Regions from separate parts of the Ruminococcus sp. SR1/5 genome, predicted to be linked through region 1. Evidence: predicted binding sites of a transcription regulator. Region 1 holds the regulator's gene; the other holds the start of a gene.
What was found. The regulator LexA, encoded in region 1, represses DNA repair genes until DNA is damaged. The targets are predictions, from matches to a motif close to CNAACANNTGTTNG.
Positions count from the first base shown of each region.

Region 2: the regulator LexA is predicted to act here: its motif matches at 2,189-2,202, upstream of CK1_RS13980 (Y-family DNA polymerase).

Region 1 covers NC_021014.1:926,616-930,046, reverse strand. The annotation lists gene nadD (nicotinate-nucleotide adenylyltransferase) at 1-480, shown strand, start outside; gene yqeK (bis(5'-nucleosyl)-tetraphosphatase (symmetrical) YqeK) at 467-1,081, shown strand; gene rsfS (ribosome silencing factor) at 1,088-1,453, shown strand; gene lexA (transcriptional repressor LexA) at 1,633-2,253, opposite strand; gene CK1_RS04800 (biotin/lipoyl attachment domain-containing protein) at 2,468-3,431, shown strand, end outside.
Region 2 covers NC_021014.1:2,802,440-2,805,870, reverse strand. The annotation lists gene CK1_RS13990 (SOS response-associated peptidase) at 1-522, opposite strand, end outside; gene CK1_RS13985 (hypothetical protein) at 565-873, opposite strand; gene CK1_RS13980 (Y-family DNA polymerase) at 893-2,155, opposite strand; gene ligA (NAD-dependent DNA ligase LigA) at 2,573-3,431, shown strand, end outside.

The DNA of each region.
Region 1 (3,431 bases):
AGAGCGACTGATGAACAGCGTGCGGAAATGGTCCGTCTTGCCATAGAGGATAATCCTCACTTTGAGCTGTCTCTGATCGAGATGCATGAGGAAGGCTATACGTATACTTACCGGACTCTGGAACAGCTGAATAAAGCGAATCCGGACACAGAGTATTATTTTATCATCGGTGCAGATTCGCTTTTTAATTTTGATACCTGGATGGAACCGGAACGCATTTGTCAGGAAGCAGTACTGGTAGTGGCAACCAGAGATCATACTCCATTGAAGGAACTTGATCAGCAGATGCAACTTCTGTCACAGAAGTATAACGGGAATTTTATTCGACTGGATACCATGAATATTGATGTTTCCAGTGAGCTGCTCCGTTCCTGGCATGAAAGCGGGCAGAGTCTCCGCTATTATGTTCCCAAGCCTGTGATTTCCTATATTGAGAAAAACGATATCTATAAAGGAAATGATTCAGATGGGAAAATATGATTTTATCAAGATAAAAAAGAAACTTTCCAAATATCTGGATGAGGCCAGATTTGAGCATACAATGGGGGTTATGTACACTTGTGCTGCGCTTGCCATGGTTTATGATTATGATCTGGAGGATGCACAGGCTGCAGGACTTCTTCATGACAGTGCAAAGTGTATTCCTAATAAAAAGAAACTGAAGCTGTGCAGCCAGCATGATATTCCGGTATCAGATTTTGAAAAGGATCATCCGTTTCTTCTTCATGCCAAACTGGGGGCTTATGTGGCCAGCAGTAAATATGATATTAAAGACGAAGAGATCCTGACAGCGATCACTTATCATACAACAGGAAGACCGGGAATGAGCCTTCTTGAGAAGATCGTATATATTTCAGACTATATTGAACCAATGCGTGACAAAGCTCCGAATCTTGCGAAGGTGCGAAAGATTGCTTTTGAAGATCTGGATGAGTGTATGTATGAGATTTTAAAGGATACACTGGAATATCTGGAGGAAAATCCCAAGGAAATCGACAGTACGACCAGGGATGCTTATGTTTATTATAAAGAACTCCATGACAGAAAAATGCAGGATGCAGCCAACAGACAGGAGGATTAAAATTCTATGAGTATCGAAAAAGAGATGGTCCGGATCGCCTGCAAGGCACTGGATGATAAAAAAGCAAAGGATATCAAGATCATTGATATCCATGAGGTTTCCGTGATCGCAGATTATTTTGTGATCGCAAGTGCTTCCAACCAGAATCAGGTACAGGCAATGGTTGACAATGCAGATGAAATGCTTGGCCGTGCCGGATATGAAGCAAAACAGATCGAGGGAACCAGAAACTCCAGCTGGGTCCTCATGGATTACGGTGATATGATCATCCATATCTTTGATGAGGAAAACAGACTTTTCTACGATCTTGAGAGGATCTGGAGAGACGGCAAGATTCTTGATGCGGAAGAATTTCTTGGTGAGAATGAGTAAAATTTGTTGTATTAGTTTACTGTAAAAATATTATGTGAACTAAATAAGAAGAAATCAAAAAGCAGAAGTTTTCTGTTGAAAAAGAAAAGAGAGATATCTTTGTGGGGCTGTACAGCTACCTTAAAGATATCTCTCTTTTTAGATCACATTACATTGGGTGGGATCTGTTGTTTATATTTTTATGAAAAGAAACGAAATACACCAAATACTTTGCCGAGGATCTGCAGATTACCGGTGATGATGATCGGTTCCATATTGTCGTTCTCCGGCTGAAGTCGATAATAACCATTTTCTTTGTAGAAAGTCTTAACTGTTGCAGAATCATCGATCAGAGCAACTACCATGTCGCCGTTTTCTGCTGTTGCCTGCTGCTTTACAAGAACCTGATCTCCATCAAAAATACCTGCATTGATCATACTGTCGCCTTTGACAGTCAGCATGAAACTTTGTTCATTGGGCATATATTCAGCCGGGATCGGAAAGTAAGCATCGATATTTTCCACTGCCAGGATCGGCTGTCCGGCAGCAACAGTGCCTACAAGAGGAACATTGACAACCTCGCGGCGGACCAGATTAAAATTATCATCAATGATCTCGATCGCACGGGGCTTGGTGGCATCTCTGCGGATATATCCGTTTTTTTCCAGAGCTTCCAGATGGGAGTGAACGGAAGATGTGGATTTCAGGTTTACTGCTTCACAGATTTCACGGACGGAGGGCGGAAAACCTCTGTTAAGGATCTCATTTTTCATATAATCCAGTATTTCCTGCTGCTTTTTACTGATTCTGCCATATGTCATGTGTACTTACCTCCCTGGGTTGATTTTATCTGCTGTCGACCATAATATGACAGCATCACGAAATTATATTTTGAATAGTATAACATACTTTTGAAAAAATGGCAAACGGATATTCGGAAAGTATGTTCGCACGTTTTAAAGCTTGTATTCATTTAAATAAAATGTTACAATAAAACGAACTTTAAGAGATGAACGATGTAAAGGAGGCATTCATTTGCCGGATAATAAAGTACATTCCGGAAAAACTCCGGGATTCTTAGCAAAGCTTCGTAAAATTTTTGGTCTGAACATTGGAACTGTAATGTTCGGAGCAATTTTTATCTATATGATCTTTAGTGTGATTCTTTATCTTACAGCTTCTCATATGGAATCTTATCAGGTTCCCTCCGGTCCGTTATCCATGAATGAGACATACACAGGGCTGGCGATCATGACAGAGAACGTAGTGCAGGCAGATGCGGGCGGTTACGTTACATATTACGCAAGGGAAGGTACCAAGATCAATGCCAACGGTGCTGTCTACAGCCTGAACAGTTCAAGATCTGCAGACAATGTAACCTCTCTGAGCAGAGAGGAGCTGGCGGATATACGCAGTAATATGCAAAGCTTTTCCAAAGGATTTGATCCCAGCAAATTCAACAGTGCCTATAGTTTTAAATATCAGCTCAATGGAAGCATCCTTCAGTATGCTTCAGACAGTTCGGGAGCTTCTTCTGCAAGCACGACGTCTGAAGATGGAGAGGAAGCCACAGTTACAACTATAGTTTCCAGTGATCCAAATATCCGCCGTGCGCAGACAGACGGGATCATCCTGTATTCTACAGATGGCTACGAAACCAAAACCGTTGATAATGTCACAGCTGCTGATTTTGATCAGAATTCCTATCAGGAAACGGATCTGAAAACAGATGGACAGATAAAGGCCGGAGATGATATTTATACGATCATTACAGATGAACGCTGGAGTCTTTTGATCCCTTTAAGTGAGAAGCAGGCTGCTAATCTGAAGGAGCGTACATCGATCCGCGTCAAGTTCCTGAAAGATGATCTGACGCAGACAGGAGACTTTTCAATCATGGAGATCGATGGGGCTAAATACGGTAAGATTGATTTTAATAAAGGACTGATCCGATATGCGTCAGACCGGTTTCTGGAAATAGAACTTGTCACGAACAATG
Region 2 (3,431 bases), 1.9 Mb from region 1:
AATAATTTCTACCGCTGCATCCTCCATAATCCAATCTTCCAGTTCTTGTCGTTCCAAAAGCAATGGCATCCGTTCATGCACCGGTGCTACGGAAGCATTTGCCTGTGTAGTCAGAATAACAAAACGGTTTTGACCATTATAGATTTGATAACACCCTGCCATAAATAATGTGTCATCCTGCTTTGGACTTTGAAAAGTATATTTTTCTTTGTTTTTACTCCATTCGTAAAAGTGACGGGCGGGAATCACACATCTTCGATGTAGCACACTTTCTCGAAAGGTCTTCTTGTCTAGTATCGCCTCTGCCCTTGCATTGATAAGCAGTCCCTTTCCCTGGAACCCCGGAAAGCCCCACTGCATCTGCCTCGCAGCCACTTCCCTACACCCCTTTGTAAGAACGACTGCAGATTCAGACGGGTGGATGTCCTGTCCATGCTCTATCTTTAAACGCTGGTCCAGTTTCCTTACAATCTTTTCAATTTCCCGTGAGGTTTCATCATCCACATAATATCTTCCGCACATTTTCTGTCCTCCTTTTTCCTATTTTACTTCATCCCTGGTATCTTATACAACCAGTTTCCATGCACAATCCTCCGGACAAAAGAGAAGCACAAAATTGATTTGTTTTCCCAAAAGTACCGCCTGACATCTATACTTCCAGTTCAAAATTCCCGCATACCACTGCTTTTCTACAGTCAGAACCTGGATATGATTGATCTGGATAATCTCTTCATCCTCCCCTTTTACCTTCAGCATCAATGGCAGAGATTTTCCGGTAGCTGTGAACCAGCACTGGACTGCCACCTCATGATAGGTTCCGGATAAAGGCTCCTGCTCTGTATGCTCTGTATTTATTCCGATTCCAAATGCCACCGTTTCTTCCCCCTTCCCGCTATTCTGTCTTTAATTTCTCATAGTCCACAGAACGTTTTTCCCGTGAAATGCCACCACTCATGTGATCAATACACCCACCTAAAAAAGCCGCACGTATTACCGAATCATTCCCATACCGTTTTCTGATCTGATCTATCGTTTCATCCATTTTTTCCAGCTTCTCATAATCATTCGTATCAAATAGATCCAATTGCCTCATATTCACCTGATCCTTGATGCGGCTGGTATGGATTCCCAGATGCCGGATGGGTGTCCCATCCCAGAGCTGGTCAAATAACTGGCAGGCACACTGATGAATCTCTTTCGTAATATTGGTTGCATTCTGAAGCGTCATCTGGTGACTGGCATAACTGAGATCATAATTCTTGATCCCTACTGCAATCACTTCTGCCCTGACTCCTGCTCCACGAAGTCTGCTTCCTACTGTCTCTGCCAAAGCCAACAGCACCAATTTTGCTGTAGATGCATCTGTCACATCAAAAGGAATCGTTGTGGAATTACCATATCCCTTATTGGCAGGTGGGGCAGACTGGACTACAGATACATCAATCCCATTTGCAAATCCCCAGATTACTTCCCCATGTTTCTTTAAATGTTGTTTTAAGTAGCCAGGATTGCTCTTTGCCAAATCTCCTATTGTTCGGATTCCCAACTTGAAAAGTGTCTTTGTTGTTGCCCGTCCTACAAAAAACAAGTCGCTTACCGGTAATGGCCACATCTTATTCCGTATCTCAGACTTCCATAATGTGTGCACTCTGTCTGGCTTCTGAAAATCACTTGCCATCTTAGCTAACAGTTTATTCTCTGAAATACCGATATTCACTGTAAATCCAAGCCGTTCCTTAATCTGCCTCCGCATCTTCTCCGCTGCTTCCACTGGCGTCCCCCAAAGCAATTCCGTTCCAGTCATATCTACAAACGCCTCATCTATCGAGTATTGTTCCACTGCGGGAGAATACTCTTGCAAAATTCCCATAAAAGCTTTGGAACACCTCTCATACAATCCATAATTCGGAGGCACTAAAATAAGATTTGGACATTTCTGTTTTGCTTCCAAGATTGATTCACCTGTCTGTATCCGATATTTCTTTGCTGGAATGGATTTTGCCAAAATGATTCCATGACGCATCGCCATATCCCCACCTACCGCCGACACCTGTTCTCTTAAATCGCCTTTCCATCCCAAATGATGCAGCCGATATACCGCTTCCCAGGACAAAAAGGCAGAATTTACATCTATATGAAAAATCACTTTTCCCAAACTCACGTTCCCCTCCTTTACATCTCATTATATAGAACATACGTTCTGAAATCAAGAGATAATATTTTCCATATCCATGCTTCCTCTATATATAGTAATTCTCCTCTCAGACTAAACGATATATAGTGTTTTTATATTGACGCATACTACATATAGTGTTACACTTACTATGTAATTATTATTTGTGTCATCCGGAAAGGATATACGCACGCAGTTTAGGTTTGTAAAAGTGTCAGAAGTATACCACGCTACCAGCAGGGATTTCTGGCTTTTTTTATTTTGCAGGAAACTGCACGCATTAGAGAATGAACATCCGTGTCATTCTCTTTTTTTATGCCTAAACGCAAAGAAAGGAGGAAGAAAAACCGGAACAAATAAGAATTACAACTATACCATAGAAAAGGAGACAAGAATAAAATGAACCATCCCAATGAATTATCAAACGTGGAAAAAATCAAACAACTGGTGGACTATCTGAATTTACAGCGTAACGCTTATTATAATGAGAACAGTCCGAATATCAGTGATGCGGAATATGACCGAATCTTCGATGAATTAGTGGAATTAGAAAAGCAGACAGGCTTTATCTTATCCAATTCACCGACACAAACCGTAGGCTATACTCCCATCAGTGAACTTCCCAAAGTAAAGCATCCAGTCCCTTTGCTCTCTTTAGATAAGACAAAGCAGGTACAGGACTTGATAAGCTTTGCCGGTAAGCAGCCGGTTCTGTTTATGCTGAAGTTGGACGGATTAACGACTAAATTGGTCTACGAAAATGGAACACTTGTAGAGGCTTCTACGCGTGGCGACGGAGAAATTGGGGAACTTATCACCCATAACATCCCTGCATACGTTGATGTCCCTCTTTCAATTCCATATAAAGGCCGGCTAGTGATTGTTGGAGAATCCTTCATCCCAACCCATGACTTTGAGCGTTTAAAAGAAACCCTCCGAGATGGAAAAGGAGAACCTTACAAAAATGGGCGAAATCTGGCTTCTGGCTCTGTGCGAAGTCTTGATCCGGCAAATTGTGCAGGACGCTGTCTGCACTTTATGCCTTTTAATGTTCTGGAAGGTCTGGACTCTCCATTTCTCTTTCCAGACAGCAGAGCTATGAAAATTTCCAGCCTGTTTGACTATGGTTTTCAGCCTTGTCCTTATATTGCTGCAAACCATCCCTTAACCTCGGAACTTGTAAATCAGTATATTGAAAGGCTGACTGATCTGGCAGGCAAAAAACATCTGCCTATTGACGGAATTGTAATGATTTTCG